DNA from 3 places in the Metabacillus flavus genome. Region 1 is predicted to be linked to each of the others. Evidence: riboswitches for the same ligand, from Rfam matches in the RefSeq annotation. Region 1 holds a riboswitch; each other region holds the start of a gene.

Region 1 (7,630 bases):
AGCCAAATGATGAATGCGGCAGCGGGCATTGAAAATGGAGTGAACATCAGGACAAGCCAAAGCATTCCAGACAGGACAGCACCGATTAACAGACCTACGAACGGAAGCCATTGAACAGCAAAAAGCACTCTTTTTTCATCCAGCTCAAAGGATTTTTTTACTGGAACAGCCGTAAAAAATTGAATGGCTATCAGTATGCCTTCTATTCTCTTTATCACTCCTTACACCCGCCTTCAGCTGTGCGCATCAATTTTTTCACGTCCAAGTGCTTTTTAACTTGATCTGCAGGCAGTTTGCAGCGAATATGCTTGACTGCTTCCAAATTTAATTCTGGAGCTGGATTCAGCCCTTTTGCTATGCTTAGCTTGTAAAGCCATCCGGTGCTGCCATTGTAAAACAGGGGACGCTTATTGCAAATGGCGGATAAAAAAGGGCTTTTTCTTTTACTGGAGGAGGTATCTTGGAGCATTAGTCCTTTCACTGTTGACCCCCCTTTTTCAGAATGGCCAATCCATTCTCCACCAAGTATGCCGCATCAGCTTCCTTTACAGCAGCCTGATGAAGTCTTCCCAAGCCTTTTATGTAATCCAAAACAGACTCTTCATATAGATGTGCATCATATGACAGCTCATTTGAAACGGTAATCAGCATACCGCACGATTGACGGAGCATTCGAATGCCCATCATCATATGAATTACAGGATCTTCAGGCGGATCGGGGGCAAACATTTCATTATTCAGCCAAGTAGTGAGGCAATCCAGGACAAGGATATCATTACGGCTGAAGTGAGGAGCAAGCTCATGAAGATTCCGCTGCTTCTCAAACGTCTGCCATGATTTCTGAGAGTCATTGCGCTTCAATTGATGCATGGCAATCCGATGTTCCATCTCCTTGTCTGAAGCCCGTCCAGCCGCAATATAATTTAATTTCCCAGTGCCTGCTGCAGCTTCCTCTGCAAAGCGTTCAGCAAATGATGACTTGCCGCTCCTTACCCCTCCTGATATAAAAATCAGCATCCCTTCCACTCCCGAAGTGCCTCAATAAGTGCATGATTTTCATCAGGAAGCTTCACGGCAATCCGGAGAAAGTTTCCGTCCAATCCGGCAAAATTTTCTGTATGCCTCGTGACGATGCCTTTTTTCAGCAAATAGGGGAAAAGTTCTTTTTCCTTGGGCGCTGCAATCAAATAATAGTTGGTGGAGCTCGGGTAAACCGTCATTCCTATGGAAGCGAGCTCGTGCTTCACTCTTTCCCGTTCAGATGCGATCCATCCTCTCGTCTTCTCAGCATGATCTGTATCCTTTGCACAGGCAATCCCCATCCTCTGCGCCAGTGCATTCACACTCCAATGCGGCTGTCTTCTCTTTAGCTTCTCAATCATATAAGCGGATGCCATCACATATCCGAGCCTGATTCCAGCGAGAGCATACATTTTGGTAACGGATCGTAAAATAACCAAATTCGGATAACGGCTAAGGTCCCCTGAGAGTGAATGACTCTCCGCTGTGAAATCGTAAAATGCCTCATCACAGATAATAAGGGTTCCTGTTTTTTTTGCCTGTTCGATTACGTCAAGGAGCAGAGCCCGGCTGTAAACTCTCCCAGTCGGGTTACTTGGATTGCAGATAAACACAGCCTTTTTCCCTTGCATCTTCTGAAAAATCCGTTCATCAAGGTCCCAGCCATTCTCCTCTTTCAAAACAAGTGAGTCGATGACTGCACCTTGTACCTCCAATGCCTGGCGGTATTCCGAAAAAGCTGGTTCTGCAATCAGCACCTGTTCATCCTTTAACAGCTGAGCCAGAATAAAAATAAGTTCTGCAGCACCGTTCCCTGGCAGAATGCACTCTGCCGGCAGCTGCTCTTTTTCAGAAAGGGCCTGTACAAGAGCAGCTGCTTCAGGATCAGGATAATCGTTAATATACTGCAAATAATCCAGCCAGTTTTCTTTTATAAATGACGGAGGACCAAGTGGATTCGTGTTTACGCTGAAATCTATGATTTTATCAGGGGGAATCATATGAGCGCGATGATAAACGTGCTGCGGGTTAGAACCATGATGGGGCAAATTCAACAAGCATTCCTCCAATCCATAAGAAAACAATAAACGCAAATACCGTTCTTTCCATCATTTCAACAGATTGAATGATGTGGACCCTTTTCAGCTTCCGTTCCGGCTTTCCCATTTTTGCTCTGTCTGATCGTATACCCTGATAAAAGTTGACTCCCCCAAGCTCGATATGAAGCATAAATGCAACAGCAGCTTCCCCCCAGCCGCTGTTTGGGCTCGGATGTTTCTTTGCATCCATGGAGACTTGATTCCATAACCCAAGCTTCCCGTGAACCAGCAGCATCAGAAAAGCCGTTATTCTGGCGGGTATCCAATTCAGTCCATCATCAAGCTTTGCTGAAGCCCAGCCAAATTCTTCATACCTTTCATTTTTGTATCCAACCATTGAATCCAAGGTATTAATAAGACGGTAGAAAACAGCAAGGGGAGCGCCGCCTGCTGCCGCCCAGAATAACGGTGCCGTCACTCCATCACTTGTATTTTCCGCGACCGTTTCGACCGTTCCTCTCACAATTTCGCTTTCGTGAAGCTCTTCTGTATCTCTGCCTACAATATAGGAAAGTTTCAGCCGGGCTTCTTCCAGTAAGCCGGACCTTAAAGGTTTTTCCACTTCCATCGCGGCTTCCTTCAGACTTCGCCCGGCGATCGCAGTAAATATAACCGCTGCTTGGAAAAGTACTCCGGCTGCAGGATGGAGAGCGTAGCACAAATCCTGTAATACAACCACCGCAGTGACGACTGCTGCGGAGAGAACCAGCACCATCACGATCCCTTTTATCTTCCTGTATTTTCCCTTGTTCAGCCTCTTTTCCATTATGGTAATCATTTTACCGAACCACCTGACAGGATGAGGCATTTTGGGCGGATCTCCAATTAGCCGGTCAAGAATAACGGCAATACTTAAAGCCACCAGATGATCAAGCATGCCTTTTTTTCTCCAAATATCGGTCGATTGAATCAATGGTGCAATGATACACGCTTTTTCCAATAGCCATTCCAAGCTCTGTTGCAGGACCGCCGTAAGGCAATTCCTGTCCCTGCTGTGTCGCGGCTATCAGAACACTGTCCGTTGTAGTTCCAGTAGCCAGGGTTTTCGTTACAGGATCTTGAATAAACCGGTCTGCCAAAGCCTTCGTTTTCGACTCAGTTGCTGTAATCAGCGCTTGAATAAATGCTTCCTCAGAGCAGATGCCATTAACAAATACCCAAGTGTTGATCGTCCCTTGTGAAGCACTCAGTCTATCCTTTCCGAGTGAAGCATCTGCTGCATTTCCCGTTCCCGCTGTCACAACTGTCAGGATGGAGAAGTCAGCAAGCTCCGTCATTTTCACACTGACATCCTCTAGCTGAACCGCCGTCATCATCCCGGCCGTTTCATTCGGATCAAAGCCTTTTGACTGGATGAAACGGATTAAATCCACCTTTACATCATCGGTGCTGTAGTTTACATCGACATGTCTGTTTAAAAAGGTCGTATACCAGCCTATACCCGCATGAACTACAGCGGAAGACAGTGTCTTTAATGGAACCGGTGATTTTAAAGCGATGTACTCAGGGTGAATGGACAGCCAATCCGCTGTAATTTTGACTGGCCTTTCCGGGCCTCCCGGGGAATCCAGAATAACCTGCGGGCTTTGATGAGAAGGATGATAATGCCGTTTAATATCTGCGCTGTACACCTTTTTTAATGTTGGCTCCTGCAGCGCTTCATACGGTGTTCCGATGTCCGAAATGACTCCATCGCTCAAAAGCATCACTCTGTCGCAATACAGGCTGGCCATATTCAAATCATGAAAAATAGAAATGATCGTCAAGTTCCTTTTCTTTGTCCAGCTTTTCAGACGTGAAAGAAGACTCTGCTGGAAAGCAAGATCTAAATGATTCGTCGGTTCATCCAAAAGCAAAATATCCGGATCCTGTGCAAGTGCCTGAGCCAAAAAGACGCGCTGCTGTTCTCCACCGCTTAAGCTCTGGATTGAACGCCCGGCAAACCCGGCGACTCCTGTATCCTTCATCGCGAGCTCCACGAGTTCTTCATCCTCAACCGTCCATCTTGGAAGAATTCTTGCCTGATGCGGGTACCGTCCGATACTGACCGCTTCCTTTACCGTCATGTCAAATGCTGTCTGGGTAAGCTGGGGCAAAACAGCCATCACCTTCGCCAGTTCTTTACTGGAGTATGCCTTCACGTTTTTATTTTTTATCTTGATTGAACCTTTGGTCACCGGCAGAATGCCAGAGAGCATCTTCATCAATGTCGTTTTCCCGCTGCCATTAGGTCCGAGAATACCGAAGAACTCCCCTTCCTTTACAGTGAAAGAGAGGTTATTCAATACGTTTTCTTGATGATATCCGCCAGCAAGATCCTGAACTGCAATCATAATCCAGCCTCCTTTCCTATGTCCTTCTTTTCTTGGCTGCCAGAATAACGGCAAAAACAGGGGCTCCGATAATAGCGGTAATGATGCCAATAGGTAGCTCTACCGGTGAAATCACCGTCCTTGCCAGCAAATCAGCCAAAATCAGAAATCCAGCTCCGAATATCATCGATAAAGGAAGCAGATGGCGATGATCACTTCCGCACAGGAGCCTCGTCATATGAGGAATAACTAGTCCGACAAAACCGATTGTTCCGGATACCGCAACCGCAGAGCCAGTCAGCATCGAAGCTGAAATGATGATAATAAGCTGTTTGCGTCTCACATTTACTCCAATATGGCGTGCCCGTTCCTCTCCGAAGGCAAATGCATTTAATTCTCTGCTGTGCATAAAGAGCAGGAATGCACCTGCGGCTGTAAACGGCAGAATCATATAAATGTAAGGCCAGCCTCTCATAGACACACTTCCAAGAAGCCAGTTCATTACCTGCCTGAGCTCCTCTCCGCTTAAAGCGATGATCAGGGAGATAAAAGAACCTAAAAAGGAGTTGAAAATAATTCCTGCTAAGATCATCGTCTCCATCGACGTTCTTCTCTGAGCAAGATAAGCAAATCCCAGAACCCCAAACATTGTCAGGAATCCGGAAGCAATGCTGACGATAGGGAGTGAAAAGCTGCCGAACGCCTGGAATCCAAAATAAATCACACTAACAGCTCCGAGAGATGCACCTGAAGAAACGCCTAGTGTATATGGGTCTGCTAACGGATTTCTCAGCAGCCCCTGGAAGGCGGCGCCGGATAAAGCAAGTGCCGCGCCTACAAGGCCTGCGAGGAGAACACGCGGAATACGAATCGACATTAATATATTTTCATTTGCCTCAGAAACCGCATTTCCGCCTAATAGAACAGAAACAATTTCAGCTGGAGAAATAGCTGCCGTTCCAATAGAAACGGCAGCTAAAAAGGCGACCGCTAAAAAAAGGATCGCCAAAGCATATTGAAAGGTACGGTTATTTTGTAAAAACGTCCGGATAGATTGAGTGTGCAAGTTCCTCTACTCCTTCAATTAAACGCGGACCCGGTCTTGTAACTTTATCCGAATGCACGTCAAAAACTGCTTTATTTTTAATAGCGGCAACACTCTCCCAGCCTTTCCGGCTCATCACCTGTTTAATGGGATCCGGACTATAATAGCCATAGGTCGTCACAATGGCATCTGGATTCAATTTAACAATTGCTTCTTCCGTCATTTTTGGCCATCCGCTTAGTGCTGCCGCCGCATTTTTAGCTCCGACCGTGGTTAATATGTCATTAAGGAATGTGTCTTTGCCTGCTGTATAAATCTCCGGTGAAGGAGAAACCTCTACGAATACACTTTTTCTTCGATCATCCGGGATGCTCGCTGCTTTTTCTTCGATATTGGCAAGATCCTTTTTCATTCCATCAATCATTTTCTCAGACTTCTCAACTTCTCCAGTTGCCTTCCCAATCATTTCCATAGACTCATAGACCTCTTCGAAACTTTGTGCCTCATTGACCACCACTACATCAATTCCTGCATCCTTCAGCTGTTTCAGTCCATCAGCGGAATTATGCGCCCCTGATTCATGCGCCAGCACCAAATCAGGCTGGAGGCCAATAATTTTCTCAACATTAATATCCATTCCTCCAACTTTTTCTTTCTTAAGAGCTTCTTCCGGGTAATTATCGTTATCGGTTACGCCAACAACTTTATCTCCTAAACCCATAGAAAAAACGATTTCCGTGTTGCTTGGAATTAGAGAAACAATTTCTTTTGGCTTCTCTTCAATTGTCACTTCTGAATTGGAAGCATCTTTTATTTTAACTGGAAACTCTGCCTTTTCTTCCTGTGATGCCTGCTGTCCCTTTGTTTTCTCAGGCGCTGCAGAATCAGATGCACAGCCCCCTAAGACACCCGCTGTCAAAAGCAGGGCTGTTAAAGCTGATAAGAACTTATTCATTTTTTTATCCCCCGTAATCATTCTTCAATTTCATTGCCATCACCAGCTCAAGCCTGGCTGAATTTCCCGAAAAACAAAAAACACCTCCCTGGCAAAAGGAGATGACGGTTCATGTTATGTAGACTGCATAAGCCAATAAGAGACTTTCCTGTCAACGGTAACACCATCCTATCCTCGTAGGTATGCGGTGACGAGGTGTGAGGCAGGTCTCCTGGCTCATGATCATCGCTCCCCGCTCCTTCCCATGCAAAGCCGCACAGTGGATTAAGCAGGTCACTCCCATTTACAGTGGCGGGACCGCGCCGGAGTTTAACCGGCTTCCCTTTTAAGCTGACGAAAAAGAAATCAGCACCTACACCTTATCGATATGAATGTTTCGTACACGAAGTATTATACACAACCTTCAGCCTAATGTCAGTCGCTTTCTTTTGCTTGTAAATGAGAAAAAGCAGCAGGCAGCTGCTTTTCACAGTCGTTAATCAAAGTACACCTGTTTTCCTGCATCCCAGCCATATTCAAACAAAATCCTAATCTGGCTTTCTGTAATTCTGCCAACAGAAAGCTCAGGAAGTTCATCCAGTCCGAAAAAACCTGCATCCAGTGTCTCAAAACCAGTTGCGAGCTTGCCCCCTATTTCTTCACACAAAAAGAAAAGCTTATAGATATGATAGGCTCCAGGCGGATGAGGATGGCACTTCTTGTCCATCACCGCAATCAGCCTTACTGGCTTAACTTCTAACCCAGACTCCTCAAATGCCTCCTTAACTGCATTTTCCGACGGACTTACCCCGATATCCGCCCATCCTCCAGGCAGCGACCAGCGTCCATCCATCATCTCCCGAACGAGCAGTATCTTGTTGTCTCTGAAAACAACCGCTCTAACATCCACTTTAGGCGTCTGATACCCTGTTTCGTTTGCGAACAATTCTGGAAGCTTTTCCATCGGCACTTCTGTATATTCAGCCATTATTTCCTGACTCAGCTCCCGCAGACGCTCAAACCGCTCAATATCAAATTGATCCTTTGAATAAGCAAGACCTGCCTGTGACAGAGACTGAATCTCCTTCGCCCACGTTACCCACTTAGGCTCCATGATTCTCCTCCTATCCCTATGCTCTATTTGCATTGTATCCTATGAAAGGATGACATGCATAGACACGGCTTTTGATGAAGGGCTTAGCGGAATACCTTTAAAAGA
Region 2 (7,630 bases), 540 kb from region 1:
ATCGGACAGATCATTAAATGGATTATACAGCCCAACATAATAGATCGCCGCATCCGGATTTATGGTGCGGATTTGTTTGAAAATCCCGGACAGCCTGTTCAGAAATGCTGTTCTTGTCTGTTCAATCGTCTTGCTCGACAGGTCGTTCATCACTTGTCCGCCCGCAAAAAGGTCATTTCCCCCGATGGTCATCACAATAGCATCCGCCTTACTGATTTGGCGCTGAATTTCCGCCTGCTTCAGCTGCTTGTCCAGCCCCGACGATGTCTGTCCGCTGATGGATAAATTGGAGAGCGTAACCTTCTGCTCCGATCTGCCTCGAAGATCATTCATTAAATACCCGACATATCCTTTCCCGTCGCCATCACCGATCCCTCTTGTAAGAGAATCGCCAAGTCCAACGACAACATACTCATTATCCTGCTTAGCCGGTTTGTTATCAGATGGTTGGGTGCTCCTTTTTGCAGGAGGATCAGGCTGCTGAAAAAATTGGCTGTTCATCGTGTATCCTAAACCGCCTATCCACAATATGCTTGCGGCTAATGAAATTCCCGCTATCAGTTTTACACTTTTCATTTGGATGGTTTGCACCTTTCAGTGAGATTCTTTTATTGTACCTTAAATCATTGGAAAAGCTTACAGCAGCGGTTTCATCAATGTGTTTCAACGAGAAAATTCCTTAATACAAGGCTCTGTTAAACTTGGCTGTTGATTTCCGTTGCAGGCGATCGCTTTCCACTCCAATCAACAGGTGTTAAAAATCAACATTAGACTTTAACAGAGCCTAATACAAAAAAACAGGAATGCTCTTTTAACAGCACTCCCGTTATCTAAACGGCTAAACTGTTTGTGTACAGTTTATTAACCCTTTACAAAACGCCATTCTTCTTATGGTCCGGCAGCAGCTCCCGGAACGCTTTTGCAATCGACAATGTGACCGGTCCCGGCTTTCCTTTGCTGTAGGACTTGCCGTCAATTTTCACAATTGGCATCACTTCGATCGTTGTAGAGGAGATAAAGGCTTCCTCATACTGATCGAGCTCGGATGCCTGAATTTCTTTTTCAACTGCATTTACCCCGGCATTTCTGGATGCTTCCAATATTTTAAGACGTGTAATGCCGTTCAAAATGAAGTTATTGGCGGGATGAGTATAAACCGTTCCATCCTTAACTGCATAAAAATTTGTGGAGCTTCCTTCTGTGACAATACCGTCCCGTACAAAAATGGTTTCATATTTCCCTGCGTCCGCTGCTTCCTGTTTCGCCATCACATTCCACAGAAGATTCAGGCTTTTAATGTCGCAGCGTTTCCAGCGCATGTCCTCCGCTGTGATGACCTCAACGCCGGTTTTTTGAAGCTCTTCCGGACGTTTCGATGGAACCGGATAGGCCACCAGCTGAGCTGGAATATCTGATCCGGGGAAAAGGTGGTTCCTTGGGCTGACCCCTCTTGTCACCTGCATATAGATTCCGCCGTCCCATACCTTGTTCACCGAGACCAACTCTCTAACCCGGTTTTTCAGCTCCTCGATATCATAAGGCAGCGAAATTTTGATTTCTCCAGCACTTCTTTTTAATCTTTCTAAATGCTCATCCATTGTAAAAACTTCTCCATCATAGACCCGGATTACTTCATAGACGCCGTCTCCGAATTGATAGCCTCTGTCCTCAATATCTACTTTTGCCTGCTCTCGATCGATTAGTTCTGTATTCATCAGGATTTTCATAGAGCACCTCTGGAATTTTCAGATTTGTACTTATCATTACATACGGTTGGCCGAGTTATTGTCAAGCACATCCGCGTAAATAAAAAAGAATATTTTTGAGGGGAAATAGTTGAAATTCAAAATCTTGTACTTTAATATGTATCTATAACAAACACAATATATAGAAACTTAAATTAAAACATACCACTATATATAGTTTATATTCCACAGCAAACGGTGCTAAGAATAGCTTAAAAGGGAATCCGGTTAAAGACCGGAACTGTCCCCGCAACTGTAAGTGTGACGAACTGGGAAAGCCACTGTACGGCTTCGTACGGGAAGGACCCATAGTAGGAGGAAGCACAAGTCAGGAGACCTGCCGATGCTGGATATGTTTCGCTTTTCCCGGGGATTGGGAAGATGAAACGGTGGAAGTAAAAGATCTTCTTTTATTCTATCGTTTGATCCGCTCAATTGCCAAGAGCGGATTTTTTATTTTCCTTTGGAGGAGGATGGCGATGACCACCGTAATGACGAATGAAAAAGGCGTAAAAAGGCCATTTGATCAACAGAATTATATGCAATGGATACAGGAAGCGGGAAAAGATTTTCATCACCTTGATTTGCTTACCTTTACAGAGAGATTAATTGAAGCGGTCGCAGCGAGAGATACATATACAGAAAAACAAATGAAGAACCTCGCCATTTTAGAAGGCTTGGCGAACATATCGGAGCTCGAGCCGGATTGGACTTACCTTTGTGCCCGTCTGTATTTGGACGAGCTTTATTCAGAAGCAGCAAAAAGCCGCGGATATGATAAATCAGCGAAATACGGATCCTTCCTTGAACTGATTGATCGCCTTCACAGCATTGGCATTTACGGAGACCTGATTCCGCATTCGTATACTTCTAAAGAAATCAGCGAGCTCGGCGAGATAATCGATCCGGAACGCGATCTGCTCTTCACCTATATCGGACTCCGGACGCTTGCTGACCGCTACATAGCCCGCGACTTCAGCAAAAACGTCATGGAGCTTCCCCAGGAGCGCTTTATGATAATTGCGATGACCTTGATGGCAAAAGAGCCGGCGGAGCACAGAATTCATCTCGTTAAAGAAGCGTATTGGGCTCTGAGCAATCTTTATATGACGGTTGCGACTCCTACTCTATCAAATGCCGGGAAATCCGTCGGGCAGCTGTCCAGCTGCTTTATCGATACGATTGACGACAGTCTGCAAGGCATTTTTGACAGCAACACAGATATTGCGAATTTATCAAAAAGCGGCGGCGGCATCGGCGTCTATCTTGGAAAAATCCGCAGCAGAGGCAGTGATATCCGCGGGTTTAAAGGGGTTTCCTCCGGCGTGCTTCCTTGGATGAAGCAGCTTAATAATACAGCGGTCAGCGTCGATCAGCTCGGCCAAAGAAAAGGCGCCATCGCGGTTTACCTTGATGTATGGCATAAAGACATCTTTTCTTTCCTCGATTCCAAGCTGAATAATGGGGACGAGCGGCTCCGTACCCATGACTTGTTTACAGGCGTCTGTCTCCCTGATTTATTTATGGAACAGGTCGAGGAACGCGGTGACTGGTATTTATTCGACCCCCATGAGGTCATAAAAACACTCGGCTACAGCCTGGAGGATTATTTTGACGAGAAAAAAGGCAGCGGCAGCTTCCGTGAAAAGTATTGGGAGTGCGTCCGCCATCCTGATTTAGCGAAAGAAAAAGTCCCGGCAATTGATATCATGAAGCGGATCATGATCAGCCAGCTTGAGTCAGGGACACCATTTATGTTTTACCGGGACGAAGTGAACCGGATGAATACCAACGCTCATGCTGGAATGGTATACTGCACCAACCTCTGCACAGAAATCACTCAAAACCAAAGCGCGACGACGATGGATGAACAATATACGGAGGACGGAAAAATCATAACAGTTAAAACACCCGGTGATTTTGTTGTTTGCAACCTTTCCTCCATCAGTCTTGCTAAAGCAGTTAGAGAGGACGTGCTCGAACGTCTTATACCAATTCAGGTCAGGATGCTTGATAATGTCATAGATTTAAATGACATTCCGGTTCTGCAGGCGAAGCTGACAAATTCCAAATACCGCGCAATCGGACTTGGAACCTTTGGCTGGCATCATCTTCTAGCCCTTGAAGGCATTAAGTGGGAAAGTGATGAAGCGGTACAGTACGCCGATCAGCTTTACGAAAAAATCTCCTTTTTGACGATTCAGGCGAGCTCGGAGCTTGCGAAGGAAAAAGGTTCTTACCCGGCATTTGAAGGGTCCGGCTGGGAAACAGGCACTTATTTTGAGAACCGCGGCTACCGTTCTGAAGAATGGCAGGAGCTTCAGCAGCGAATCGCTGAAAACGGCATGCGGAACGGTTACTTGATGGCAGTCGCACCAAATGCCTCTACATCCATCATTGCCGGCAGCACAGCAAGCATTGATCCGATTTTTCAAAAGGTTTATTCGGAAGAAAAGAAAGACTACAAGATTCCGGTCACAGCCCCTGATTTGAGCCCGGAAACGACTTGGTATTATAAATCCGCCTATTTCACCGATCAGCATTGGAGCATTGAACAAAATGCGGCGAGACAGCGCCATATTGATCAATCAATCTCATTTAACTTTTACGTACTGAATACAATCAAAGCAAAAGAATTGCTCGATCTTCACATGAGCGCCTGGAACGCAGGACTGAAAACAACCTATTACGTCCGCTCCACTTCCAGCCTCATCGAAGACTGCGATTCCTGTGCGAGCTAGGAGGAAAAACAGATGACAGACATCGCACTATCACAGCGGACCATTATGGATCCCGAGGCGCCGAACCGTTCCACAGCGCTGATCAACGGCCGGAGTTCCAACATTTTAAACTGGGATGATGTTGCCTATCCATGGGCGTATTCCAAATATAAGAAAATGCTATCGAACTTCTGGACGCCATTTGAAATCAATATGTCTCAGGATGTTAAGCAATTTAAAGACCTCGATGAGCATGAAAAGGATGCCTTCCTTAAAATCATTGGGCTTCTCGCCCTGCTCGACAGCATTCAAACGGATTATGCAGGAAAAGTCGCTGACTACATTACCGACTCAAGCATTAACGCACTCATGATTATGCTTGCACAGCAGGAAGTCATTCACAATCATTCTTACTCTTATGTACTCTCTAGCATTGTGCCGAAAAGCAAGCAGGATCAAGTATTCGAGTATTGGCGGAGCGAGGCAATACTCAGGAAGCGAAACGATTTTGTTACAAACGGCTACAAGGATTTTGCAGAAAACGCGAATGTCGAAAACCTGCTCAAGTCGCTTGTTTATGACGTAATTCTCGAAGGCTTGTTCTTTTACTCGGGATTCGCCTTCTTTTACAACCTCGCCCGCAATCAAAAAATGGTGGCAACAAGTACGATGATTAATTATATCAACCGCGATGAGCAAATCCACGTCGATCTATTCGTGAAAATTTTCAGAGAGGTGCTTGTACAATATCCGGAATATGATACAACGGACCTGAAAGTGTTTGTGGAAAGCACTTTGGTTGAAGCAGCCGAGCTTGAAATTGAATGGGGCCGCCACATTATTGGAAACAAAATCGAAGGCATCGGTATGAAGGATGTAGAGGATTACATTAAATTCTATGCCAACGTCCGCTCCAATCAGCTCGGCTACGACCGTCCGTTTGAAGGCTACCGGACGAACCCGCTCAAGTGGATCAAAGCATACGAAGAAGTCGATCTCGGCAAATCCGATTTCTTTGAACAGAAATCAAGGCAGTATACGAAAGTAAATAATGTGGATAATGGATTTGATGATTTGTAAAATGTGCTAAAGGCGGGGTCAGTCCCGCTCTGCTTCACCGCAGAACGGGACTGAGACACCACCTCTCAAACCCTTGCGTATCAACGGTTCACAGAGCTGGTGCCGGAGCTTTATTTCGCTAATAGAGTGCGGGACTGGCACCGGGTCAGTCCCGCGATGCTTCACCGCAGAACGGGACAGAGACATCTCCTCTCAAACCCTTGCGCATCAACGGTTCACAGGGCTGGTGCCGGAGCTTTATTTCGCTAATAGAGTGCGGGACTGGCACCTCAAAAGGAGCTGATGCTGAAAGAATATCTTTCAGCATCAGCTCTTTATTTTATTCCGGTTCCCCTTTTTCCTCCCCGTCATTCTTCTTCTCATCCTTCAGCCATTTCTGCCATTCAGGCTGGGGATGATCCGGATTTTCGCTGAAGACCTCTGTGACATCCCTTTCCTCCTGTTGAGGAAGGATATCATGAATATCATTTCCATTGCCAAGGATGCTGCCAAATCCCTGATTATGCTTTTTACTTTAAAAGGGAAGTTATTGCCGAAGTTAACGGCAGACGCATTCTCTACAGCACCAATATGAATGTCTCTGATGAGTGTGAAGGGACTTGCAGGAAAAGAAAATGGAAAGTCAGATTTAATCGTCGACAAATTCTGATAACTTTAAAGTATAATAACTACTATAATTCGTTTTTTCTCTATAAGAAAACAGGCTGAATGTAATGTGTTTTAAGAATTAAGCTAAAGAACTGAATAGGAAAGGTAGCCAAGATGAGTATAATTAAGGATTTTTTGCTGCAGCTAACACTTATGGCCATTCCCATTTTTATTTATTTTACTTTTGTCACGGAGAAGGTAAAGAGTCATAAAAATAGAAAGGTCATCATGTCTGTTTTGTGGGGAATTTCAATATTTTTTTGCATGTCCTTCCCAGTGAGTTTTGGTCAAAATGCCCGTTTGGATTTAAGAATTATTCCTCTCCTATTCGGAATTTTATATGGCGGGTTTTGGCCAGGCATCTTTCTGTCTGCCCTTATCATCCTGTATCGGCTTTATCTTGGAATCAGTATGGGATTTTATACGACTGTTCTTACCTTATCAATCTCACTGCCTGTTCTGCTATATTTTCAAAAGTCCTTTGCACGTTCGAACAAAGATGGAAGAGTTAAAATGGCTGTCGGCCTTTCTTTTTTCTATGTTTTTACAGGTATTTCTATTTTTGGATGGTTTAAAGGATTTTCCATCGATTATCTTAAAGTACAGATGATTCATCTAATCTTTGTATTGGCCGTTACTTGGTTCTTTACGATGTTAAATGAAACAATTAAAGAAATCCACCAGCTGCGGTCAGACATGCAAAACTCAGAAAAATTCCGAGTGATAGGCGAGCTGGCAAGTGTGTTTGCTCATGAAATCAGAAATCCGATGCAAGTAACCAGAGGCTTTCTTCAGCTGCTGAACGATCCTGAATTACCAGAAAAAAAGAAGGAATACCTTCAAATTTCTATTGATGAATTAGATCGTGCAAATGAAATCATTAATGACTTTTTATCTTTCGGTAAACCAACCGTAAATAATAATGAAAGAATCAACGCAGGTTATCAGCTGCAGCGTGCAGTCAGCATCATCCAAAGTTACTCCCTGAACCATAATGTTGAATTTAAAACGGATATTCTTGAGAACTGCTGGATTTATGCCAATCCTCAAAAACTGAACCAGTCACTGATTAATATTTTTAAAAATGCGATAGAGTCTATGCCGGCTGGTGGAATCGTTTGGATTACATGCGGGTCAACTGAAGATGGGTACATTATAATCACCATTAAAGACGAGGGAATCGGGATGACAAAAAACCAGATGGAGCGGCTCGGGTCTCCGTTTTATTCTTTAAAGGAAAGTGGAACAGGCTTAGGTATGATGGTAAGTTTTCAAATAGTCCGGTCTTTTCAGGGCAAGATCCTAGTTAAAAGTGAAAAGGATAGGGGGACAGAATTTATTATTCTTATCCCCCGGGTAGCTTAAATGCAGAGGTTCTCAGCAAATCTAATGTCATTCATCAACATTTAAAAATACCTAACTTTCCTCCCTTATCGA
Region 3 (7,630 bases), 210 kb from region 1:
ACTGAAGCCATGCAGGAGCTGAATCCCAGACGGGAGGCTGTTCATTCATGATCGGAAAAGAAGACATGCAGATTGTCTCGCATAAAGAAATTGCAAAGGATATTTTCGAACTTGTCTTGCAGGGAGAATTGACCCGGCAAATGACGAAGCCCGGCCAGTTTGTCCATGTAAAAGTATCGGAAACATTTGTCCCGCTGCTTAGAAGACCGATCAGCATTGCCAGAATCAGCCGGGAGGACAGGACATTTACCATCATCTACAGAAAAAGCGGGGAAGGCACGGCACTTCTTTCTTCCAAAAAACCTGGAGAAAAGGCAGACATAATCGGTCCGCTCGGAAACGGGTTTCCTATTGACAGTTCTTTAAAAGGGAAAAAGGTTTTGCTTACAGGAGGCGGCATCGGCGTTCCTCCCCTTTATGAACTTTCGCGCCAGCTGAAAGCCATAGGAGCGGTGCCTGTCCATGTATTGGGCTTTGAAAACATAGAGGCGTCCTTCTATAAAGAAGAGTTTGCCAGACTTGGAGATACCTATTTTTCCACAACGGATGGCAGCTTGGGAGTGAAAGGATTCGTAACAGATGCCATCAGCTATCATGAAATTGAGTTTGACAGTTTATACGCCTGCGGCCCGACTCCAATGCTAAAGGCGCTTGAAACCAGGTATACCGAAAGGGAAGTATACCTTTCCCTTGAAGAGAGAATGGGCTGCGGGATAGGAGCTTGCTTTGCCTGTGTGTGCCACATTCCAAATGATCCAGCCGGCTACAAAAAAGTATGCAGCGACGGGCCGGTATTCAGAGCGGGCGAGGTGGTGCTTTCATGCTGAACATAACACTTCCGGGATTAACGCTGAAAAATCCGGTCATGCCTGCTTCCGGATGCTTCGGATTCGGTAAGGAGTTCTCCAATCTATATGACTTGAACAAGCTCGGTGCCATTATGATAAAAGCAGCTACACCTGAAGCAAGATTCGGCAACGAAACACCGCGTGTGGCGGAGACGCCCGGCGGGATGCTGAACGCGATCGGACTTCAAAATCCTGGACTATCGGGAGTGATCCAAACCGAGCTGCCAAGGCTTGAATCCTTTGATGTACCGATCATTGCCAATGTAGCAGGATCAAGCATTGAGGATTATATGGAAGTAGCGGAAAGAATCAGCCAGGCACCAAATGTAGCGGCACTGGAATTGAATATTTCCTGTCCGAATGTAAAAACAGGGGGCATAGCATTCGGTACGGATCCTAAAATGGCAGCTGACTTGACCGAGGCAGTAAAACGTGTTTCCAGCGTGCCTGTGTATGTCAAGCTTTCTCCGAATGTTACGAGTATTTCTGAGATTGCGATCGCAGTGGAACAGGCTGGAGCAGACGGGTTAACAATGATTAACACTCTTCTTGGAATGCGGCTTGACCTGAAAACCGGAAGACCCGTTTTAGCTAATAAAACGGGGGGGCTTTCAGGTCCTGCTATCAAGCCGGTGGCAATCCGGATGATTCATGAGGTCAGCCGTGCTGTATCCATCCCAATCATCGGAATGGGCGGCATCCAGTCAGCAGAGGATGTATTAGAGTTTTTATATGCCGGTGCAAGTGCGGTTGCTGTTGGAACGGCGAACTTTGTCAATCCGTTTATCTGTTCAGAAATCATTGATGAACTTCCTGAAATGCTGAGCAAATATGGTTTCAGCCATGTTCGGGAGTGTATAGGAAGGAGTCATGAGGATGCACCGAAACCCGATTATCATCGCGCTTGATTTTGAAAATAAAGGAGAAGCCGCCCGCTTTTTGAAGGGAATGGGCAGTGAAAAGCTGTATGTGAAAACCGGAATGGAGCTTTTTTACAAGGAAGGTCCAGCTGTGATTGAATGGCTGAAGGAGGAAGGTCATCAAGTCTTTTTGGATTTAAAGCTTCATGATATTCCGAATACCGTAAAGAGAGCAATGAAGGTACTTGCCTCGCTTCAGCCGGACATGATCAATGTCCACGCAGCAGGAGGACGCGCAATGATGGAGGCGGCGATGGAAGGCTTGATCTCAGGGACTCCTGCAGGACAGAAGCGGCCGCATTTAATCGGGGTTACTCAGCTTACCAGTACGTCGCAAAAGGTATTGAATGAGGAGCTCCTCATTGAGAAGGAAATGAACGAGGCAGTGCATCATTATGCAGCAAATGCTAAGCAATCCGGACTGGATGGTATTGTATGCAGCGTATGGGAATCCAAACAGGTCAAGAAGGCATTTGGCCCGGATTTTATGACTGTTACGCCTGGGATCCGGCTGGCAGGCGATGCGGCTCTGGATCAGTCAAGAGTCGCAACACCAGAAATGGCGCGCAGTGAAAAATCTACCTATTTTGTTGCCGGAAGAAGCATTACTCAAAAAGAACATCCGCTGAATGCATATAAAAAGATGCAAATGGACTGGGAGGGTGTAAAGATATGAAAGAGAAAATTGCAAAGTCACTGCTTGAAATAGGGGCGGTCACACTGAAGCCAAACGAGCCGTTTACATGGTCAAGCGGCATGCTTTCCCCTATTTACTGCGATAATCGTTTAACTCTGTCTTTTCCGGAAATACGCAGTGAGATTGCAAAAGGTCTGTCACGTCTGATCCAGATGAATTATCCGGATGCAACGCTGATTGCTGGAACGGCAACGGCTGGGATTGCCCATGCAGCGCTTGTCAGTGATATTCTCGGACTGCCGATGTGCTATGTGCGAGGAAGTGCCAAAGGACACGGCAAAGGAAACATGATTGAGGGAAGAGCTGGAGAGAACGACCGGGCAGTAGTCATTGAAGACCTGATTTCAACCGGCGGAAGCTCCATTCATACCGTCAAAGCGCTCCGTGAAGCAGGAGCGGATGTATTGGGTGTTGCTGCTATTTTCACCTATGAGTTTGACGCAGCCGATCAGAACTTCAGCGAAGAGCTGATTTCATACCGGACACTGACAGACTATTCGACTCTCATTCAGATCGCCAGGCAGGAAAACCGTATTAAAGAAAAGGATCTTAAAAAGCTTGAGCTATGGAGAAAGAATCCTTCCTCCATTGAATGGAGAGCGGAAACCTCTGTCTGAATAGAAAGATTTGTCTTGCAATTGCGAAACCTATTATGCTATAAAAGATACTATCAATTTCATATTGTAGAGGAATACCAGGTACCGCTTTTAGCGGTTTAATAGGGAATCCGGTTATAATCCGGAGCTGTCCCCGCAACTGTATGTGCTGACGATCCTGCTAAAAAGCCACTGTCATAATGGACGGGAAGGCGCAGGAAAGACTGAAGCATAAGCCAGGAGACCTGCCTGTATTCCTTGGAGTTTTCTGTCTTCGGGGGGTGAGATGCGGAAACGATCATGATACATACTTTTCTATTTGATGTTTTTCATCGATCGTTTTTGACTGGACCGAGTCAGACCTGTTTATGCCAATGTAGGCGAACCAGGGAGATGAGGATCAGTCTTTTTTTTTATTACGAAAGGAGAGAGGCTCGAATGAAGAAGGTGAAAAGCAGCAATCAAGGATATCCGCGTTTAGGACAGAATAGAGAATGGAAAAGGGTGCTTGAGTCTTATTGGAAAAAAGAGATAAGCGAATCACTTTTCCTGGAGAAAATGAAGGAACTTCGGATCGGGAATGTCCGCAAGCAAACAGATGCCGGCATTGACCTTATACCGGTCGGTGATTTTACCTTGTATGATCAAATGCTTGATATGGCCTGGATGTTTAACCTGATTCCTGAAAGGCACCGAACAGAAAACCCTGCCTCCATTGACTGCTATTTTTCCATGGCAAGGGGGTCGAAGAGCGCAACAGCGTGCGCGATGACGAAGTGGTTTGATACGAATTACCATTATCTCGTACCAGAGTGGGAAGGCTCAGAGCCGAAGCTCAATTTCAATAAACCACTTGACCATTATCTTGAAGCAAAAGAATGGGCAGATGGAAAACCTGTCATCATTGGTCCTTATACATTTATCAGGCTTTCCAAGGGCTATGAATCTCTTGAAAAGGCTGCAGAGAAGCTGCTGCCTCTATATGCTCAACTTCTCCAGCAGCTGGAAGAACACGGTGCGCAAATTGCTCAAGTGGATGAACCGGCCTTTGTTTATGAAGAAACATCCGAAGATTTCCCGATTATTCAGTCCATGTATTCATATTTGGACGGAAAAGTGAGCAGCCTTAAGATTTGCATACAAACTTATTTTGAATCTCCGGACGCTTACCAGCAGTTAATGACCTTGCCTGTCAGCGGATGGGGTTTTGATTTTACAAGAGGAAATACGATTGACTTAATGAAAAAGCATGGGTTCCCGGCAGATAAATTTTTGGCAGCGGGGATTATAGACGGGCGAAACATATGGCGGGCTAAAGGTACGGAATCACTAAAACTAGTGGAGTTTTTGCAAAAGAAAATCAAGCCTTGCGAGCTATGGATCCAGCCCTCCTGCAGCCTCATTCATGTACCAGAGACAAAAGAAGGTGAAGTCAGCCTTCCAGCAGGTGTTTATAACAGTCTGTCTTTCGCAAAAGAAAAACTTGCGGAATGCGTCCTCCTAGCAGGAAGCATCGATTTGGAAGCCAAAAATAGAATTCTTGAATGGGATCAGGCCTATCAGGAATTAACAAAATATCGGAAATCTGAAAATCTCTCTGATAAGGTTCAATCCTTTAAGAGGAAGCAGGCATTTTCAGAGAGAGAGGAAATTCAAAGAAAAGCATTTCAGCTCCCATTGCTTCCGTTGACAACAATCGGGAGTTTTCCGCAGACGAAAGAGGTGAGAAAGCAGAGGAAGAGATTCCGGGACGGCCTTCTTTCAAAACAGGAATATGATGCGTTTGTTAAAAGGGAAACAAAGCGGTGGATTGGGATTCAGGAGGAAGCAGGCCTGGACGTTCTCGTACATGGAGAATTCGAGCGGAATGATATGGTTGAGTACTTCGGTGAAAACCTTGATGGATTCGCATTTACAAAGCATGGATGGGTCCAGTCTTACGGCTCCAGAGGGGTAAAGCCACCCATCATTTTCGGGGACATCGGCTGGAGAGGATCCATCACATCTGAGCTTGCTTCGTACTCCCAATCTCTGACGGATAAGCCTGTAAAAGGGATGCTGACCGGCCCGGTGACGATTCTGAACTGGTCCTTCCCGCGTGATGATCAAAGCAGTGAAGTTCTTGCAAGCTTTATTGCAGCTGCTCTAAGAAAAGAAGTGCTTGAGCTTGAAAAAGCAGGCATCCGCATGATTCAAATAGATGAGCCGGCGTTTAGAGAGGGTCTTCCGCTTAAGAAAAGCAAACAGGCGGCTTATACAGAATGGGCAGTCAATGCATTCAGAGCGACTCATTGGGATGTGCAGGCGGATACGCAAATTCACACCCATATGTGCTACAGCGAGTTTTCAGAAATGATGGACGCAATATCCGATATGGATGCTGACGTCATTTCCATTGAAACGTCAAGGGGCGGCGGCGAGAACATCAGCACGTTTAAAGAATTCAGCTATGATAAAATGATTGGTCTTGGTGTGTATGATATACACAGCCCTCGAATCCCTGCAGCCGCTGAAATGGAGAAGGTGATTGAACAGTGCCTTACAGTTCTGCCGGCCGGCCGGTTTTGGATTAATCCGGACTGCGGTCTGAAAACCAGATCTGAAGAGGAAGCCATACAGTCCCTCAGCAATATGGCGGAAGCTGCGTTCAATATAAGAGATAAACATACGATTCCAACTGTTTAACAGGTTAGGCCTCCTTTTATTATTGAAGGGGGTTTCCTTTTGCCGAAATTGAGAAAAACATTGGAACGATCTGTCAACCTCCCTTATAATGGGAAATGATGAATCATGTAAGCTGGAGGAAGAAATGAAAGAATTCGGGGATCAAAAAGAACTTTTATATTATAAAAGGCTAATAGATTCGATTCCTTTCGCTTTTGAGTTTAAGGATCCTGAATCAGGCAGATTTTATCAGCATCAGCCTGCTGCTGAACAAAAAGGCTGGTTTACCATTACATCTTTAGAAGGAGAGCTGCTGGAAAAGCTGGAAGAGAAGCTTGCTCCGCTGGCTGATTTGATACCGCATCATCTAGTCATTACAGATGCTGATGGAAAAATTACACTGTGCAACAGGCAGTCGGCTGCCGATCTAAAGGTCGATCGTGAAGCAATGATCGGAAAACATATCAGGGAGCTGCTCAGAATTCCTGATCAGCAAATTGCCATTTTGGAAACGCTTCAGACCGGGCAGGCGATCCGCAATCGGGAATTGTGGGACCGCAATTATGGGATTGTTAATACATATATCATACGAAGGCACGATGGGAGTATCAGTAGAGTAGCAGGAGTATTTCATTTCCTGAATAACTTAAAGGATGCTGAAAAAATGGCGATGTCAGGGAGAATTGCAGCAGGGATCGCTCATGAAATTAGAAATCCCCTTACAACTGTCCGGGGTTATCTGCAGCTGCTCAGCGGCCAGCTCGGTCCAGATATGAACCGGCTGTTTTCTGCTTTGCTTATTCCTGAGATAGATCGTGCGAACGGCATTATTACGGATTTTTTGAGGTTATCGAAAACGGAGGCACTGCCATTTGAGAATCTTTATGTGTCAGATTTTCTCAAGAATTATTTAGGAAAGTTTCTCCACAGTGAAGCGTTCCTTCATGACACCGATCTTACGATTGATTGCAGAAAGATACTGCCTGAAACGGCGATCCCCGGAAACAAGGAGGAGCTTCTGCAAGTATTTATGAATTTGTTTGCTAACGCCCGTCAGGCAAAGCGCAGGAATAAAAAATTAAAAGTTGAAGTGAGAGCCGCCATATACGGGGATGTGGTGCAAATTTCTTTTTCGGATAACGGGAGCGGGATTGAGCCTGAGGTTCTCGTTCATATATTCGATCCATTTTATACCACGAAGGATGATGGAACAGGGCTGGGTCTCTCTATTTCAAGAAAGATCATTGAAAATCATCATGGTGAACTTCGGGTTGTAAGCACTAAGGAAGGGACATCCTTTTACATGGAATTCCCTATTGCATTAACTGAACCAAATGAAGACAGATAATGCAAAACCGGCAAGGCCGAATAGAAGAAAACTAAGATGAAACAATAGGACCGTTTGATTTTCAGGAACGGTCCTTTCCAAAATGGTTCAATACAATAAGCCGCCAGCAGCAAATAATCTAAAGCCCCCTGCTGCGGTTATTCTTATTTCATTCAGCTCCTCTTTGCTCCATTTTAAAGAGAAGGAAAAGGAAAAGCCGATTGCTGCCATCATAAAACCAATCAGTGACAAGAACGCTTTACCAATCATGTGTAATCCTCCCGCTGCAGCAAAAGTGTTCGGAAATCAGTAAATGCGTTTTCCGTGCCGGCTGCCGCAAATGAAAGCTCTGTGCTGAAAATCGGTCCGCCATACACAAAGGTATGAAACTCCCCGTTTTCTCCGCATGGATCGGCGGATTTTCTTATGGCATCAATAACCCATGCATCATAATGATGTCCCAATAAAGAATATGGAAGCTTCGATCCATCTATTCCGCAAATGGAAGCTTTATAGCCATCATTAATAAATTGTCTCGCCAAAGAGTCGGTCTGCTCTCCCCATAGAGGAAAAATAGC

The links. Region 1 has a riboswitch for cobalamin ahead of J9317_RS08020 (ABC transporter substrate-binding protein). Riboswitches for the same ligand answer to the same signal wherever they lie in the genome.
Region 2: it holds a riboswitch for cobalamin, as region 1 does, so the genes downstream of both, J9317_RS05385 (ribonucleoside-diphosphate reductase subunit alpha) here and J9317_RS08020 (ABC transporter substrate-binding protein) in region 1, are expected to answer to the same signal.
Region 3: it holds a riboswitch for cobalamin, as region 1 does, so the genes downstream of both, metE (5-methyltetrahydropteroyltriglutamate--homocysteine S-methyltransferase) here and J9317_RS08020 (ABC transporter substrate-binding protein) in region 1, are expected to answer to the same signal.

The regions. Positions count from the first base shown of each region.
Region 1 is NZ_JAGVRK010000001.1:1,552,230-1,559,859, reverse strand. It holds gene cobS (adenosylcobinamide-GDP ribazoletransferase) at 1-218, opposite strand, end outside; gene J9317_RS08050 (hypothetical protein) at 215-481, opposite strand; gene J9317_RS08045 (bifunctional adenosylcobinamide kinase/adenosylcobinamide-phosphate guanylyltransferase) at 478-1,017, opposite strand; gene cobD (threonine-phosphate decarboxylase CobD) at 1,011-2,075, opposite strand; gene cbiB (adenosylcobinamide-phosphate synthase CbiB) at 2,050-2,997, opposite strand; gene J9317_RS08030 (adenosylcobinamide amidohydrolase) at 2,990-4,453, opposite strand; gene J9317_RS08025 (FecCD family ABC transporter permease) at 4,470-5,498, opposite strand; gene J9317_RS08020 (ABC transporter substrate-binding protein) at 5,461-6,432, opposite strand; cobalamin riboswitch at 6,616-6,803, opposite strand; gene J9317_RS08015 (NUDIX hydrolase) at 6,908-7,525, opposite strand.
Region 2 is NZ_JAGVRK010000001.1:1,014,320-1,021,949, reverse strand. It holds gene J9317_RS05395 (SGNH/GDSL hydrolase family protein) at 1-576, opposite strand, end outside; gene dat (D-amino-acid transaminase) at 870-1,727, opposite strand; cobalamin riboswitch at 1,925-2,104, shown strand; gene J9317_RS05385 (ribonucleoside-diphosphate reductase subunit alpha) at 2,225-4,486, shown strand; gene J9317_RS05380 (ribonucleotide-diphosphate reductase subunit beta) at 4,499-5,545, shown strand; gene J9317_RS05375 (sensor histidine kinase) at 6,308-7,558, shown strand.
Region 3 is NZ_JAGVRK010000001.1:1,760,635-1,768,264, forward strand. It holds gene carB (carbamoyl-phosphate synthase large subunit) at 1-51, shown strand, start outside; gene J9317_RS09060 (dihydroorotate dehydrogenase electron transfer subunit) at 48-827, shown strand; gene J9317_RS09065 (dihydroorotate dehydrogenase) at 821-1,756, shown strand; gene pyrF (orotidine-5'-phosphate decarboxylase) at 1,725-2,444, shown strand; gene pyrE (orotate phosphoribosyltransferase) at 2,441-3,082, shown strand; cobalamin riboswitch at 3,144-3,328, shown strand; gene metE (5-methyltetrahydropteroyltriglutamate--homocysteine S-methyltransferase) at 3,500-5,746, shown strand; gene J9317_RS09085 (two-component system sensor histidine kinase NtrB) at 5,871-7,073, shown strand; gene J9317_RS09090 (hypothetical protein) at 7,161-7,322, opposite strand; gene J9317_RS09095 (adenine nucleotide alpha hydrolase family protein) at 7,319-7,630, opposite strand, start outside.